DNA from 4 places in the Exiguobacterium sp. E17S genome. Region 1 is predicted to be linked to each of the others. Evidence: riboswitches for the same ligand, from Rfam matches in the RefSeq annotation. Region 1 holds a riboswitch; each other region holds the start of a gene.

Region 1 (4,212 bases):
ATTAAGGCAAACATGATCAAAAACAATCCGCTCCCCTTGATGACAGGATTGAGTTTAGCGAACGGTGACGCGTTCGTCTGCATGGCGCTTCACCTCCTGGAATTGGTAAGAAAGTGGACGTTGCAGCTGACAGCGTTCGAGTAACGGAACGTCAGCGAATAACTCGCTCGGACGTCCGTCAAAAGCAATCCGCCCTTGCTCCATGACGAGGACACGATCCGCGTATCGGGCGACGAGTTCCATATCGTGTGTTGCCATGACGAGCGTCGTTCCGTTTTGTTGTTCCGTCAACAACTGTTCCATGAGCCGCCGTGTCGTCAATCCATCCTGTCCGAACGTCGGTTCATCGAGCAACAACAAATCCTTCGTCTGCCCTAGCATCGTCGCAACGCTGAGTCGTCGTTGTTGCCCTGTACTAAGCGCAAGCGGTGACTGCTGTTTGACGGATGCGAGTTCCAGCCGTTCGAGTAATGTTGTGCGCTCGTCACTCGTCGCTGCCCGGTGACTCCAGTCGATTTCTGCTTCGACCGTCAGTTTGAGAAACTGCAGATCCGGTTGTTGGAAGACATAGCCGACGTGCTCATAAAAGCGTCGCCGGGAGTAACGCTGAGCCGGACGTTCCTGGAACCGATATGTTCCTTGATGCGAGAGCAACCGACCGAGTGTTGCAAGTAATGTACTTTTCCCGGAGCCGTTTGCTCCGAGCAGCATCACCCATTCTCCTGTCTGCAGGGAAAATGTCGCATCGGTCAGCGGGTAAGGGGCTTTCGTCGATAATGCAGCGACGTGCAACAAGGGAATGCCGGCTGTAGCGACTGGAGGAAGCACGTGAAGTCGCGCTGCTTGTGGTCCATCTATGGGTAGCGTCTCTAACGTGTACGGATACAAAGAAGGAACAGCGATGCCTTTCGATTGAAGCTCTGTATAAGCCTGCGAGAACAAATCCTGCGGATGCGCCGTCGCAGTAATCGTTCCGTTCTCAAGTAAGACAACCTGATCGATGTACGGTAAACAGACATCGAGTTGGTGCTCGATCAAGACGATCGTTAAATCGTGTTCTTTCTGAATCCGAAAGATCAACGCCATCAGCTCGTGTTGTCCGATTGGATCAATCTGGGCTGTTGGTTCATCGAGTAATAAGATCGCCGGCTCGAGCGCTAGGACCGCGGCGAGCGCGAGGCGCTGTTTCATCCCCCCGGATAGACTCGCGATCGGTGTCGAGAAGGGGAGAGGGAGACCGACGAGTGCAAGTAAGCGTTCAATTCGTTCCTCCATCTCCGCACGTGGAATCGACCGGTTTTCTAAACTAAAAGCGATTTCGCGTCCGATCGTTTCCATGCAGAATTGTTCTTCTGGATTTTGAAATAAGACTCCGACCGAACCGGACCGGGTAACGGTACCAGTCTGTTCGACTTCAATCGTCTCCGGTGTCAGTCCGGCTAGGGCATGAAGCAGTGTCGTCTTGCCACTCCCACTGCGTCCAAGCAAAAGGGTCGTTCCTTGTTCGATCGTCAGCGATACATGATCGAGCACCGATTTCATCTGACCCGGATAGCGGATGCTGAGATCGTCGACAGTAATCATGCGACTTCCCGTTTCGCACGTCCTGCCGCAAACCCGTTCAAGACACCGGTCGCAACAAGGCGACGGACGAGAATCGCTGCAAGCAAACCGCCGAGTAATGCACCACTGATCAATTGTAAACCTGTTGTCGCAAGCAACGTCGTCGTCGTGTAGTAACCGAATCCGTTCGCGATCAAACTATAGACAATGCTACCAATTGCGGCTCCAACACCCGATAACATCAATGTCCAGGTGTCATAACGGTGATAACGCGTCATCGCAAAGACGAGTTCCGCACCAAGCCCTTGGCAGACCCCGATGAGAAGAGCCGATAAACCAAAGTGACTACCCGTGAACAGCTCGACGGCTGCCGCGACGATTTCCGCGATGAGAGCAGCACCTGGTTTTTGAATGATTGCTGCGACGAGCGGGCTCGCGATGATCCAGATCCCAAACATCCAGTTGGCACCGACTGGTCCGAAGATTGCAGACATCGGTAACCAGAGTGTTGACCAACCGAGATAGATGACGCCGCAAGCGACGGCGAGCATCATCATGACCATGATTTCTTTCATTTTCCAGTGTTGCATCGTGTTCGTCCTCCTTTAAGTGGGGGAGACACCAAAAAAGACCGCCCTCCGTAAAAAGAGAGCGGTCCTCAGAAAAACTGCGCGCAGCAGGAGTCATTGGATGTGATCGCTCCACTTTCCTACGCTAGTATGAACTAGATCAGGTTCGAAGGGTCCGAAGTGAATCGTCTCAGCCAAATGGGCTCCCCTAGTGGATATGGTAATAGATGATACGCTGTTCACTTTAGGCAATCTTCTGTCTATTGTCAAGACACAAAAAAACGATACGCCACGAAGGGCGTATCGATAAACGACTTATTTGTTATCTTCGTTCTCTTCTTTTGCTTCTTCTGAAGACTCTTCCGTAGCTTCCGCTTCGTTGTCTTCGCCAGCTTCCGCTTGTGCCTCAGCTTCTGCTTCTTCGATTTCCTCAAGCTCTTGTTCGAGCGTTGATTCGACGACAGCTGCGACTTGAATGTCGCCTTCTGTGACGATACGGAAATCTTTTTGTTCCGGAAGATCAGCTACAGAGATTGAATCGCCGATTTCGAGGTTTGTGACGTCGACTTCGACGTTCTCTGGTAATTTATCTGGTGTTGCTGCGACTGTTACTTTAAAGAGTGTCTGTGATAGGAATCCACCGACTTTCGCGCCAGCTGCTTCCCCGACGAGTACGACGTCTGCTTCGACTTCTGTCTCTTCATCCATTTTAACGGCGATGAATTCAACGTGATCGACAGTTGGTGTGAAGACATCCATATCACGACGGTTGATCAAGACGTTAATATTTTTACCGTCGAGTTTCAGTGAAATCAAGACGTTCTCACCGTTTTCTCGAACGATTTTAAGCAATTCTTTTTCTTCAAATGCGATTGGTGTACTTTCCACTTTGTAACCATACACGACACCAAGAGCTTTTCCTTCATGACGTAATTGTTTACGGAGTGAGCGTGGACGTACCTCGCGTTTTTCGGCTGTTAATTTAACTGACATGTTCATTTCCCCCTTGAATTTGGTATAGCCCTCAAAAGGTAATGAATGTAGGAGCAGGACAAGTCCTGAACAATATGAAACATGCTAAGACAATCGGTTTCAGACTCTTTTGAATCTGACGCTTTCGTGACTTTGCATTTCTCTCCCAGGTCATTACGCTGATATTGAGAAACATGTGTGAGTAAGTCACCGGTTTGATGCGGTGCTAGTGAGTTTATACCCCTATGTTTTAAATCCTTAAACCTCTATTTTTTATTTTTTAAAGTCGAAAGACCTCCAAACCGCTTGAAATCAAGGGTTAAGAGGTCTTTCATTTTTTCATTTTTTATGGTGATGCGTTGGTTTTCACGGACTAATACACGGATGAGACGTTCGATGTGCCGCATCGTCGTCTGTCCCATCGTTGAGATTTGGAGCCATTGATTATGGACGAGATAGTCGCTTTCATATTGAACATGATAGCCCTGGATCCGGAGAGCGTCTCCTAAAGCGGTTGCCGACGGATGGACGATCGTCAGAATTCCCGGCGCTTGTGCTTCTTGCGTCGCAAGCAGGTTGAAACCAGTCGCCCGAACGGCCTGTTCGAGATAAGTCATCTTGATGGCGGCTTGATCGAGATCAAGGGCATCGAGCGCTGCCTGACAAGCAAGCAACAAGTTCGATGAGCCGGAAAAGGCGACGCCTTCCGCATAGAGTCCGAGATCCAGATAACGTGGAATTCGTGGAGAAGGTAGGATGCTGTCTGTATGACCGATGAACGCAAGACCCGGTAAACCACCAATTGCTTTTCCGGAGACGGTCGTGACGAATTTGCAACCAGCGTATGAGAAACGTCCGGTTCCGACGGCGCTGATCGCATCGACGATGAGTGCGGTTCGTTGATCTAATAGCACTTTTACCGCATCGAAATCGTAGAGGACGCCCGTTGACGTCTCACAGTGCGTCAACCAGATCCAGTCGTATTCCGTTTGATGCAGTTGACTCGCGAGTTGTTCCAAGTCGATCGGGTGACCGGGTGGAAGCGAGTGGACATCAAAGGACTTCCCAGCTCGTGCCGCGTGATCAATCAAGCGTTGACCGAACTCAC
Region 2 (4,212 bases), on a different contig from region 1:
GGATCGTCTGCCATTTCAATACAATCACCTCTGAACGGATTATACCCTGTTCTGAAGTGATTGATGCCATTCACGCACAGCATCTGTCATTTGCTGCGCAGCGAGTTGCCGATCTTCTTTAGCGAAAATTTCTGAGATGACGGCATACCCTTCCAACGGGATGGGCAGAGAGGAGACATTCGTTGCTGTGATTCCACCAATACCGATTAGAGGTAATCGTACAGCTTCCCGAATCGCCTGAAGCATCGTATGCGACATGGAATCAGCGTCCGCTTTGGATGACGTCGCAAATAGAGACCCCACGCCTAAATAAGATGCTCCGTCTCGTTCTGCTTCAATCGCTTGTGCAACGGTTGCTACCGACACACCAATCACGGCATCTGGTAAAAGGCGACGTGCTGCGGTTAAAGGAATGTCTTCTTGTCCGATATGCAAACCTGCTCCGACGAGTAACGCGATATCAATCCGATCATTGATGATCAAAGGAATGTCGTGTCGATCCGTGAGTGCTTTCAACCGAACTGCCTGATCGAAGAATTCCTTTCCTTGCGCTGTTTTTTCCCGTAATTGCACGATCGTTGCACCACCTAAAATGGCTTCCTCAACGACCGTCTCGATCGCGACTCCAGGATGGTACCGACGATCCGTCACTGCATAGATGGAGTAATCAATTGACACGTTCTGTCACCTCCACCAGATCTTGCACCGTCATGAGGCTGATGGCATTGAACAACTCTCGTTTAAAATCACCAAGACCTTGCGCGGAGGCTGCTTGTTCTCCTGCTTTTCCCATGACGAATGTCCCGTGGACAGCCGCCTCAAATGTCGTATATCCTGCACCGAGGAAGCTCGCAATCAAGGAGGCCGTCATGCAGCCCGTACCCGTGATGTCTCCCAAACGTGGTGTTCCTACATGTAATTCCATTTCACGCGTTCCATCCGTGATGTAGTCGTTCGGACCTGTCACGACGAGGACAGATTGGTGTTTGCGAGCAAATGCACGAATGCTTTCTCGATCCATCATTGCATCTCCCGCAGCATCGACTCCCTTAGTTCGCCCATCTTCCCCAAGTAACGTCTTGATTTCAGAAGCATTTCCTTTAATGACCGTACACCCGAGATCAATGAGTTCTTTAGAAAAGGCAGTACGTAATGTCGTTGCCCCTGCTCCAACTGGATCAAGAACGATCGGGACATTCAAACGTCCCGCTTCACGTGCTGCGAGTCGTTGAGCTGCTTGCATGTCTGCATCGATCGTACCAATGTTTAAGACAAGAGCTTGCGCGAGTCTAACCATCTCTTCTACTTCACGAATGTCTTCCGCCATGACGGGTGATGCTCCAACAGCGAGTGTGACGTTCGCGCAGTCGTTGATCGTAACTGTGTTCGTCAGATGGTGAATGAGTGGTTTGTGTTCAAGAATAGTCGTAAACATGTGTATCCCTCCAAAGTGAGTGAAAATGATGTGTCGGTCCAATACCTTGTCCGAGAGCAAATCCATGACGAATTGCCTCCGTGACATAGCTCTTTGCCTGTCTTACGCTATCTGTTAAATCTTCTCCAAGCGCCATCCGTGCTGCAATCGCTGCAGATAAGGTACAACCAGTTCCATGAGTATGTTGATTGTCTAACCGTTCCGATGTGAAACGATGTTCCACTTCCCCATCAAACAACAAATCCGTTGCAGCTCCTGAGAGATGTCCACCTTTTAGTAATACTGCCCCTGTCTGTGTAGCCAATTGATGCATCGCCAGTCGCATTTCCTCTAGATTGGTCACTGATCGTCCTGTTAACCGCTCCGCTTCCGGTAAATTCGGTGTAACGAGTGTCGCAAGCGGCAGAAGTTCTGAAATCAATGCTTGTTCAGCTTCCGTCCGCAATAGGGCATGACCACCTTTAGCGACCATGACGGGATCTAATATGATCGGAACTGTCTGTTTGCGGAGATGTGTAGCAATGACACGAATCGTCTGCGCATTCGAGACCATTCCGATTTTGATCGCATCGACACGAATGTCTGAAAAAATCGACGTTAACTGGGCATCTACGATTTCTGGGGATAACTCTTCCACCGCTTGAACACCCAACGTATTTTGCGCCGTGACGGCTGTCAGGACGCTCATTCCATAAACGCCTAAAGCTGAAAATGTTTTTAAATCTGCTTGAATCCCAGCTCCACCACCGGAGTCGGATCCTGCAATCGTCAGTACGTGTTTCATGTTCTTTTCACCTTCCCATCGAGCAATGTAAGGGAGTCGTGACCGACAAAAAAAGCGTCGACCGCTGTAAAAAAGCAGTCGACGCTATACGAAAGCGTTATACACGCATTCCGGTATCCGTTCGGCTCAACTTTCCTACGCTGGTATTATCCAGTTCAGGTAATAGGGTCGAAAACAGATTGGTTTTCCTCTCAGCCGGATTCCTCCAGCTCCCCTAGTTGCTCAAGTATTCGTTTCGCCTTAACTGTAGCATAGAGAAGAAAAAAAAACGAGCCGAAGCCCGTTTTGATTACAGATATGCCAATGGATTGACTGCATTCAGAGGAGAAGAAGCACTGTATTGATAGCCTCCGACATGTAGTTCGAAATGTAAGTGTGGTCCTGTTGAATTCCCTGTACTACCAAGTGTCCCGACTTGTTGACCTTGAGAGACCGTTTGTCCTGCACGAACCGATAATGAACTCATATGTGCGTAGACAGTCGTGTACACTTGTCCATCGAGGAAGTGAGAAATCATGACATGATTGCCGTAAGGTCCACCACCTGATGCTGTAATGACCGTTCCAGCTGCTGCAGCGACGATTGGAGACCCGACCGAACCACTGAAATCAACACCGTTGTGGAACGTATAACCGTTCGCGCCGCTTGCTGGTCCGAATCCTTGCGACACTCCACCAGAAGATGGTCGAACGAATTTCCCTCCACTCGAAACAACGGGCGGGGCAACAGAATCAGTTGACTCCGAACTCTTACCTACTTGTTTTGCTGTTTGAGCATTCGCTTTAGCGGCTTTTTCGGCTGCCGCTTTCTCCGCTGCTGCTTTTTCAGCCGCTGCTTTAGCGGCTGCCTTCGCTGCCGCAATTGCACGTTCTTGCGCTTCGAGAGTCGCTTGAAGTTCTTTTGCGTCTAACAGTTCTGTCGTGAACTTCGTCTTCCCTTTTCGTAATTTCTTCAGCGTGGCACTACGTTCTTTCATTTGAAGCTTTAACGCTTTCTTTTGTTCAAGCAATACTTTCTTTTCTTGCATTTGCTCCGCTTTTTTCTCAACGAGCGCTTGTTTTGCTTCTGCTAATTTTTGTTGCGTTGCGATGTAATCCGAAATCATTTTATCGTCTTGCTCAGCGATTTTTTTCCCCGCCATGACACGGCTGAATAAATCACCTAAATCCTTCGATCCAAAAATGACTTCTTCCCATTTAATCGAGTTTCCATCGTTCTCTTGGAAAACACGCAAACGATCACCGAGTAGTTCTTCCTGTTTCTGTAACATTTCTTCGTAACGGACGATGTCTGCCTTTAACTCATCGATTCGAACGTTCAACTGTTCGATTTGTTTATTTTTTTCAGAGACTTGGAAAATCTTTTCGTTGATTGCTGCGTCAATTTGATTGATTTGACGTTGCTCTTTTGAGATTTTAGCTTCTTGTTTTTTGATCGCTTTTTCAAGTTTACGTTGTTCAGCGGCATTTTCAGCCTTTTTTTCTTTAATGGTCGCTGCTGCGATCGGTTGCGTTCCTGTTATAAGTAATGCTCCTAAAACAATGGTAGAAATTAGTTTTTTTAGCATATATCGTTTTCCTCACTTATGTTTTTTTCATATTTTATTATAGTATTCAAGTTTCTCTCATATCTGAAATAGATTATAGCACCGTAATCGTTTCAAAAAAATTTCATTTACATTTCAAATGAAAACGGTTTTTTGTAATATATGATTTGTTTTTTGAAAATGACAAAAAAAAAAGAACCGTTGCATATGCAACGATTCTTTACGATTAAAACATCGACATTGGATTGACTGAGTTAGCTGGACCTGTTGCACTGTAGCTGTATCCACCAACGTGAATTTCGAAGTGTAAGTGTGGACCTGTTGAGTTTCCTGTGCTACCACGTGTACCGATTTGTTGACCTTGGCTGACACGTTGACCTGCACTAGCGTTCAATGAACTCATATGTGCATAGACTGTCGTATATGTCTTCCCGTTCAATTGGTGAG
Region 3 (4,212 bases), on a different contig from region 1:
ACGATCGCGATCCGATCCTGTGCCATGATCTCGAACGAGACGTCATCAAAAATGTGACGGGTTCCATAAGCAAACGAGAGTTCTTCAGCGCGAAAGACGACTTGGCTCGAGTGATCAGTGGAAGAGAAGGAGACATCAGCGGTTTTGGCTTCGAGTTGTGGTCGTTTAATCCGTTCGATCCGCTCGAGTGCCCGTTCCATCGATTTTGCTTTACGGAATAATTTCTCACTCGGTGGAGACGCTTCGTTTGCCCATTGCCGGAGTCGACGAATCGCTTCCTTCATTTTCTTTATTTTTTTCTGTTGCTCTTGGTAGGCGTGGAACTGTTCCATCAAGCGACGTTCTCGTTCGACGACGAACGCGCTGTAATTCCCTATATAGGTTGTCAGTTCACCGTCCTCGAGTTCAACGATCGAGGTGACGACGGCGTCTAAGAAGACCCGGTCGTGAGAGACGAGCAGGATGGTTCCTGTGTAGTCCCGTAAGAACTGCTCCAGCCATTCCACGGCAGCTAAATCAAGATGGTTCGTCGGTTCGTCAAGAATGAGCAGATTTGGCTCCATGAGTAACATGCGACCGAGACAAATCTTCGTCTGTTCACCACCGCTCAACTGGTGGAAAGGACGAGTGAGTAACGGACGAAGGTGTAACCCGTTCACCATGCGTTCGATTTTCGAGTCGAGTAGATAGCCATCCTTTTGTTCGAACGCATTCGTCGCTTCCGCATATCGTGCAAGTAACGCATCAAGATTCTCTGGTGCTGTCGCCATCATTTGCTCCAACTGCTGCATCCGAGAACGGATCGCGAGGATGTCTTCAAACGCTGTCCAAAGGACGTCGAGTCCGGTCATCGTCTCACTATATACAGGAAGTTGTTCCAAATAGCCGATCGTCAAACCGCTCTTTTGATAGATGACACCACCGTCCGGTTGCTCAAGGCGAGCAAGCAAGCGGAGTAATGTCGTCTTACCACTCCCGTTTCGTCCAATCAGACCGACACGGTCGTGTTCGTTTAAGAAGAGGGAAACATCCGCTAAGATCGTCTCGCCTCCGAATTGTTTTGTCAGGTGTTGAATGTCGCAAATCATCATATTCAATTGATCCTTTCGCGCGCATCAAAAAAGGAGAGCGCAAATAGCACTCTCCATCACGTGTGAAAGATGCGCTTTGCAGTATTTTTCATTCATGAAGTTCTTAAAAAAGGACAGACGGGTGCCTTAGAACGCCATTTCATGAAAAATCGCGCGCAACAGATACAATTGTTCCATCAACCAGTGTTTGCACGCGGCAAAGTCCATCTTTTCACACCACCTTTCGTTTCAGATACATCTAGTTTACTATTTTTTTGTCAGTTACGGAAGTCTGAATTATTTGAACACACCCGCGATTGAACTGAAGAAGTCACTGAGTCCATCAAATAATTTAGCGAAAAATCCTTTCGTTTCTTCTGAAGTTGCGAACGCGTGGATGTCTTGTCCCGCATTTTTCAATCCACTCTCGATTTGTCCCCAGTTGATGTTCGCTTGCTCCATTTGATTGAATAGATTCGTCAACCGGTCCATTTGTGCGTCAGACAACTGGATATTGTTGTTTTGAATGACTTGGACAATCAGGTTTTCGATCTCGACTTTGGTTTCCGGTTTTTGATTGGCGATCTCAGCCTTGATCTCATTCATTAAGTCAGCGACTTTATCCGTGCCGACCGTTTTTCCGACGTCTGATGTGACCGATAATTCTTGCTGTGCTAAATCCTTGCGTTCGTCACTTAACTTAATTCCCGTCTCAGCGGAAGTTTGATCGTACGCTTTCATGATTCCTGTCAGTGCCGATGTCCCGGTCACCTTGTAGGGAGAAGTGATCGTGATGTCGGCATCTTTGACACCCGCTGTGACGAGAGCGTTGAGATACATATCCTTCGTCACCCATGTGATGTTCTCCGTCGAGACGGAAAGTCCATCTCCTTTTTCCGTCAGTTCGATTTTAGCCGACGAATACATGTTGCCACCTTTTTGCGACTGTGGAATGTTTTTCCCGAGATATTTTTCTTCGTCAGCAGAGGTTGCGATGATCGGCGTGATGCCTTCCGGTGCATTGAGACGTGAAAGCACCCATGCTTTATCCTTTGCGCCGAGTGACTCCCCGAGTGTGACGATCGTCTTATCGACGACTTGTTCGGCGGATACGGCTGTTGGGAGTAATAAAGCAGAAGCGATAACGGCTGATGCCATGATTTTTGTTGGTGTATGCATAATGAAATCCTCCAATTTGTAAGTAACAGAATAAATTATAGTATCAGGTACTAAAGTTAGTGTACGAGAACGAAAGAAGTTCGGAATCGGTCTGTAGATGGAGACGGCATCCGTCTTCTGACACTCCATAGTATAGCGAAAAGAGGACAACTTGACTTCCATTTTCAGCATGCTATAGTGGATGGGAATCGAATAATGACCACTAGGGGAGTCGGTAGGCTGACTGAGACGAACGAAGACGTTCGGACCCTTTGAACCTGATTAAGTTCGTACTTACGGAGGGAAGTGGCGTCAAGTCTTGTTCTTCTTGCGCCATGCCCGTGTGTTTCGGGGTGGTGTTTTTTCGTTTCATACTAAACGAGGAGGATGAGATCATGACATTCACACAAGAAATCAAACAAGCGGCACAAGCGTATTGGAACAGTAGTTTTACGCACCCATTCGTTCAAGGAATCGGGGAGGGGACGTTACCACTCTCGAAATTTCGGCATTATGTCATGCAGGATGCCTATTACTTAAAACACTTTGCGAAGATTCAAGCGAAGGCAGCGTCAAAAGCGGACGACTTCGCGACGATCGCGACACTTGCCGAACATGCTACTTCGACTTACGAGGCAGAACTGAGCTTACATCAATCATTTTTTAAGCCGCTCGGTATTACGGCAGCAGACCTTGAAGCATTTGAACCGGCACCGACAGCATATGCGTACGTCTCGCACATGCATCATGCGAGTGAAGGAACGCTTGGTGAGACGATTGCTGCCATCTTGCCATGTTACTGGTTGTATTATGAAATCGGGCAACAATTACTGACGTGTACACCGGAAGAAAAAATCTATCAGCAATGGATCGACACGTATAGCTCGGAATGGTTCGAAAAGGTCGTCTTTGAACAGATTGCACGGCTTGATGCGCTGGCGGAGCAAGCGAGCCCAGCGGAACGCGAGCGAATGAAACGTCATTTCGTGACGAGTTGTTACTATGAGTTACTCTTCTGGCATATGGGGTGGACGGAAGAGACGTTTGCGTCAGTTTACGAAACGATTCCAGCACGAGCGGTATCTTCTTGAATCGCTAGATGGTAGAATTAGGAATACCATTTAGTGAGAGTAGGGATTGGAATGGAAATCGTCGTGATCGCACTTGTGATCAGTGCAGCATATGCTGTACAACGAATGCTTGGTAGAGTCAAAGTAAGATTTATTGGATACATCATTCCGATATTAATCGTGTTATCCGGTATATCCGCTTCGACACGTAACTTTAAGGTAGCGTATAGCATGGGGAGCTACATTTCTGCTGTTCTTGTCATCGTCGTCTATGCACTACTGACTTATTGGTTATACCGCGTTTACCATCGTGCGAAAGAAGAAGCTGAATATCCGTATCAATCGTTAAAAGACCGAGGCATCCTGTAAAGGAGCTTCGGTCTTTTGGTGTATCACGTCATCATTTTTTCCAGTTTTTAAAGCCGTCACCGAATTCGAGATGCAGTTGATCGGTAAAGACACCGTTCTGAAAGACCGGCACATCAACCGGTAAAGTGCCTTGCGGTTTGAACGTTCCGAAGATTGCTCGGATACCTGCAGGCAGGTTCGGTCCCGCTGATTTCAGATTGCCTGCTTCGGAGTCTGGTCCGTTCGGGTCGCCTTTGAAACCATAGACGAGGACGTGTGCCGGTGCGTCCGGTTGAACGGCGACATCGTATGGGTTACGGAGACTGAGCAGGACGGATGGTGTATCCGTTTGTTTCGCATAGCGGAAGATCGAAGCCGGAATCGCTTGTTCTGGTGCAGTAGGGAGTAGTTTAGCACTCGTGTTGACGTTGGAACCGACGATGATGTAATCTGCTGCATCGAGTTGCGCCCGTAATGTCGGGTTTTGGTCGAGCGGTAGCGTAGTAGCCGAGTAATTCGCTGTCGTCACGTGCCAGTTCCGGTTCTTCGGTAAGGAAGCGATCGTC
Region 4 (4,212 bases), on a different contig from region 1:
CGACTTAAACGAGTAGTAGATGACATGGATGATTCCTCAATTCTAGCGCTTGCGCGCGAAACTATGAGTAACAGGATAGCATGAAACGATTTCGTCGGGTATCGCAAAGCGAGTTTTCGGGAAAAGAACCATTATTCGAAATAGCGTGTGAATTTCCAGGCTTGCTGTTTTTTGCGTATACTACAGAAGAAGACTACTTATAAAGGAGTGGAAACGATGCAAGCGACAGTGACATGGAACAAACAGATGGGGTTTAGTGGACAGACGGAATCAGGGCATCATCTGGCGATGGACGCAGCACCAGAGAACGGTGGTGAAAACCAAGCGCCACGACCGACTGAACTGCTGCTACATGCCGTTGCCGGCTGTACTGGAATTGATATCGTCTCGATTTTAGAGAAGATGCGCTTGACGATCACCCATTTCGAAATGGATATCGAAGGAGAACGGGCAGAGGACCATCCGCGGCGTTTCACGTCGATCTCGATTCATTACCGGCTCGAAGGTGATCTCCCGGAAGATAAGGTCCGTCGCGCCATCTCGTTATCAAAGGATAAATATTGTTCGGTCTCGCAATCCCTGAACGCTGAGATTTCCGTTTATTATTCGATCAATGGTGTGCGAAGCGAGGATCCTTTGTGAAGAAAACCGTACTAATCGGTTGTCTGTTGCTTGCAGGGTGTGCGCAGGAGACGACGGAACCAACGAAACCATCGCAACCGGAAACGAAGCAACCGATAGAAGAAAAGAAACCGAAACCTGAACCAACGAAAGAGGAACGACAACAAGCACGATTAAAGCAGCAACTTAAAACGATGTCGACGTCAGAAAAGATCGATCAACTGCTCTACATCGGAGTCGCCGGCACGGAACTTTCAGCAGCTGACCGGAAATTGTTACAGACGCATGCGATTGGCGGGGTCTTATTGCTCGGCGGAAACATTACGTCGGAAGAGCAACTCTTGACGTTCACGCGTGCGATTCAAGAGACGAACCAAAAACCGTATGCGTTCGTCGGGATTGATGAAGAAGGCGGACGCGTCAGCCGGGTACCGGATCAACGATTACGTCTACCGACGAGTCAACGGATGGCGCAAGGAGCAGATGAAGTGAAAATGGAAGACGTCGGACGTACGCTCGGACATTTGTCACGTTTTTATGGCTTCAACATGGACTTCGCGCCGGTCCTTGACGTCAACAGTAATCCGAACAATCCGATCATCGGCGACCGTGCGTTAAGTGCTGATCCGAATACCGTCGCGACGCTTGGTACGGCCCTGATGCACGGGATGCAGGAGACGGGAACGATTCCAGTCGTCAAACATTTTCCCGGTCACGGCAATACGAGTGTCGATTCCCATGTCGGGCTACCGAAAGTGACGGCATCAAAGGAAGAATTGAAGCGGACGGAACTGTTACCGTTCCAAGAAGCGATTCAAGAGGGCGCCGAGATGGTGATGGTCGCCCATATTCTCTATCCCGCGTATGACGATACGAATCCGTCCTCGCTCTCAAAGCCGATCTTGACTGACCTCTTGCGTCAGCAACTCGGATTCAACGGTGTCATCATCACAGATGATCTCGTCATGGGGGCGATCACGAAACAATATGGTCTCGCAGAAGCGGCACGTCAGTCGCTCGTCAACGGAGCTGATATGGCGATGTTTTCAGAGGCAGGTGCTTACGCAAAAGTTCATGCTGAAGTGATGCAAGCCGTCAAAGACAAAACGCTGACGCCGGAGATGCTCGATGCTAAAGTAATGCGCATCTTGAAGCTAAAGCAGACGTATGCCGACAGCCAAGAGCAACAGCGACCGACGAAATCGGAGCTGATTCAGCAAGTGGAAGCGCTCAACTAGGACTAGCGAAGCAAAGTGACTCATGCTAGACTAATGGGGCAAGCCAATTAAACACGAAAAGACACTAGGGGAGTCTCCCAGCAGACTGAGACGGAAGTATCCGGACCCTTTGAACCTGATCTAGTTCGTACTAGCGGAGGGAAGTGGCTCGAAACCCTAGATATCCTTAGCGCTTCAGCGCATTTTCGGACCACTCCCTTCAACATCGGGAGTGGTCCTTTTTCGTATGGAAAGGAAGAACATGATGCGTTTACATCTGATTTCGACGGGATCCATTAATCCGCTTGACGAAATAAAGACCTTTCAATCCCTTCAACCCTATACGGATCAGCTGCATCTACGTGAACCGAACTTATCGGCGGCAGAATTACTTGATCTGATTGAAGCACTCCTTACGCACGGTTATTCGCCTGAACAGTTAACGGTTCATGACCGGGTCGACGTCGCCCATGTCGCAGGCATCGGTGTGCAGCTGACGCGCCGTTCCTTGCGTGTCCGCGATGTGCGACGTCATTTTCCGAATCTCGTCATCGGGAAATCGGTCCATTCACTGGCAGAGGCACTGGCAGCAGAAGCGGAAGGAGCCGACCGACTGCTGTACGGTCATATTTATCCGACAGCGTCGAAGCCGGACGTGCCACCACGAGGGATTGACGCCTTGAAGCAAGTCGTCACCTTCACGACGAAACCAGTCATTGCAATTGGTGGGATTACACCAGAACGCATGCCTGAAATCGCAGCGACCGGTGCAACCGGAATCGCTGTATTATCGGGTATTCTCGGTCAAGCGGATCCACTCGCTGCCGTCAAGCGTTATCAGGGGGTACGGGTATGACGGATCACATCATCATCGGTGGTGGAGTCATCGGTTTGACGCTTGCTTACAGTCTCGCCTGTCAGAATGAATCCGTCGTCGTCTTAGAACGCGGAGCAGGTGGACAAGGAACGAGTCGCGCGGCTGCCGGGATGCTTGCGACGGACATCGAGCTCAGAGAGGAATTGCATGCACTTGCCGCGCGAAGTCGTCGTCTGTATCCGCTGCTTGCACGTCGTCTCGAGCGAGAAACAGGCATCGATTGTGGATACCGGGAACAACCGTTTTTGTTAAAACGTAAAGGACGCGAGCATCTGTTTCCGGCTGTCGGTCAAATCGATCCACGACGACTGACGACTGCATTGATGTATGCCTTACACGCACGTGGCATATCGATTGAAGAACAGGTAGATGTCACACGCATCGAAGAGAACGATGACTTCATTAGGATCGAATCGAATGCGGGAATCTGGACTGGACGAACAGTGACGGTCGCTGCCGGACGGGGTTCGCAAGCCTTGCTCGATACAGCCGGCATTTCGATCGCGACATATGGGGTCAAAGGGGAATGTCTCGCCGTCCGTCTCGCGGGTCAGCCGTTACGCTCGATTCTGTTTGACGACGCTGTCTACCTTGTGCCAAAAGCAGACGGTCGGATTTTGATCGGTGCGACCGAACTGCCGCACGACGAGACGGTCGGTGTCAGTGTCGCAGGGGTCACGTCATTGCTTCAAGCAGCAGAACGACTGTATCCACCGATTCGTGACGCGGTCATCGAAGAAGTCTGGTCCGGTGTACGGCCACAAACGGTGTCCGGCTTGCCATATATCGGAGTCGCCGATTCATCCCGTCGGATCTTCCTAGCGACGGGGCATCATCGGCATGGCATATTACTCGCACCGGCGACAGCGGAAGTCTTGGTAAATACATTACGGTTGATTCAGAAGGAGGAAGTCCGATGAACATTACGATTAACGGCAATGACCACACGATCGATCAGATTGAAACGATCGAGGACATGCTCACGCAACTCGGCTTAGGAGAAAAGCTCGTCATCGTCGAACAGAATCGACAAATCATCGATCGCATGGCGTACGGTCAGACAGTCGTTCGGGACAATGACACATTTGAAATCGTTCATTTCGTAGGAGGAGGATAAACATGCTGAAAATTGGAGAAAAGACATTTGAATCACGATTATTACTCGGAACAGGGAAATATACGGATGCTACCGTACAGCAGGAAGCAATTGATGCGTCCGCTTCACAAATCTTGACGTTCGCCGTCCGTCGGCTCGATATTTTCGACAAACAACAAGCGAATTTCTTGGAGGCGCTTGATTTAGCGAAGTACGATTTACTGCCGAACACGGCCGGTGCGAAGACGGCGGAGGAAGCTGTTCGGCTTGCGAAGCTTGCGCGGGCATCCGGTATGTGCGACATGGTGAAGGTCGAAGTGATCGGTTGCGACAAGACGTTACTACCTGATCCGATCGAGACGTTACGGGCTTCTGAAGAATTACTCAAAGAAGGTTTCATC

What was found. A riboswitch is a leader RNA that binds a small molecule or an ion and turns the genes downstream of it on or off. The one in region 1 is predicted to bind thiamine pyrophosphate.
Region 2: it holds a riboswitch for thiamine pyrophosphate, as region 1 does, so the genes downstream of both, thiD (bifunctional hydroxymethylpyrimidine kinase/phosphomethylpyrimidine kinase) here and AC3B4V_RS11810 (ECF transporter S component) in region 1, are expected to answer to the same signal.
Region 3: it holds a riboswitch for thiamine pyrophosphate, as region 1 does, so the genes downstream of both, tenA (thiaminase II) here and AC3B4V_RS11810 (ECF transporter S component) in region 1, are expected to answer to the same signal.
Region 4: it holds a riboswitch for thiamine pyrophosphate, as region 1 does, so the genes downstream of both, AC3B4V_RS02620 (thiamine phosphate synthase) here and AC3B4V_RS11810 (ECF transporter S component) in region 1, are expected to answer to the same signal.

The regions. Positions count from the first base shown of each region.
Region 1 is NZ_JBYLRU010000003.1:154,600-158,811, forward strand. It holds gene AC3B4V_RS11800 (energy-coupling factor transporter transmembrane component T family protein) at 1-83, opposite strand, end outside; gene AC3B4V_RS11805 (ABC transporter ATP-binding protein) at 55-1,584, opposite strand; gene AC3B4V_RS11810 (ECF transporter S component) at 1,581-2,153, opposite strand; TPP riboswitch at 2,253-2,352, opposite strand; gene AC3B4V_RS11815 (50S ribosomal protein L25/general stress protein Ctc) at 2,448-3,125, opposite strand; gene AC3B4V_RS11820 (GNAT family N-acetyltransferase) at 3,371-4,212, opposite strand, start outside.
Region 2 is NZ_JBYLRU010000005.1:36,102-40,313, forward strand. It holds gene thiE (thiamine phosphate synthase) at 40-678, opposite strand; gene thiM (hydroxyethylthiazole kinase) at 668-1,435, opposite strand; gene thiD (bifunctional hydroxymethylpyrimidine kinase/phosphomethylpyrimidine kinase) at 1,416-2,219, opposite strand; TPP riboswitch at 2,335-2,445, opposite strand; gene AC3B4V_RS13830 (murein hydrolase activator EnvC family protein) at 2,509-3,786, opposite strand; gene AC3B4V_RS13835 (peptidoglycan DD-metalloendopeptidase family protein) at 3,992-4,212, opposite strand, start outside.
Region 3 is NZ_JBYLRU010000001.1:278,186-282,397, forward strand. It holds gene abc-f (ribosomal protection-like ABC-F family protein) at 1-1,091, opposite strand, end outside; gene AC3B4V_RS01435 (DUF1002 domain-containing protein) at 1,368-2,249, opposite strand; TPP riboswitch at 2,444-2,550, shown strand; gene tenA (thiaminase II) at 2,624-3,319, shown strand; gene AC3B4V_RS01445 (hypothetical protein) at 3,371-3,667, shown strand; gene AC3B4V_RS01450 (glycoside hydrolase family 3 protein) at 3,699-4,212, opposite strand, start outside.
Region 4 is NZ_JBYLRU010000001.1:509,065-513,276, forward strand. It holds gene AC3B4V_RS02605 (MFS transporter) at 1-26, opposite strand, end outside; gene AC3B4V_RS02610 (OsmC family protein) at 217-642, shown strand; gene nagZ (beta-N-acetylhexosaminidase) at 639-1,859, shown strand; TPP riboswitch at 1,916-2,018, shown strand; gene AC3B4V_RS02620 (thiamine phosphate synthase) at 2,101-2,694, shown strand; gene AC3B4V_RS02625 (FAD-dependent oxidoreductase) at 2,691-3,635, shown strand; gene thiS (sulfur carrier protein ThiS) at 3,632-3,832, shown strand; gene AC3B4V_RS02635 (thiazole synthase) at 3,835-4,212, shown strand, end outside.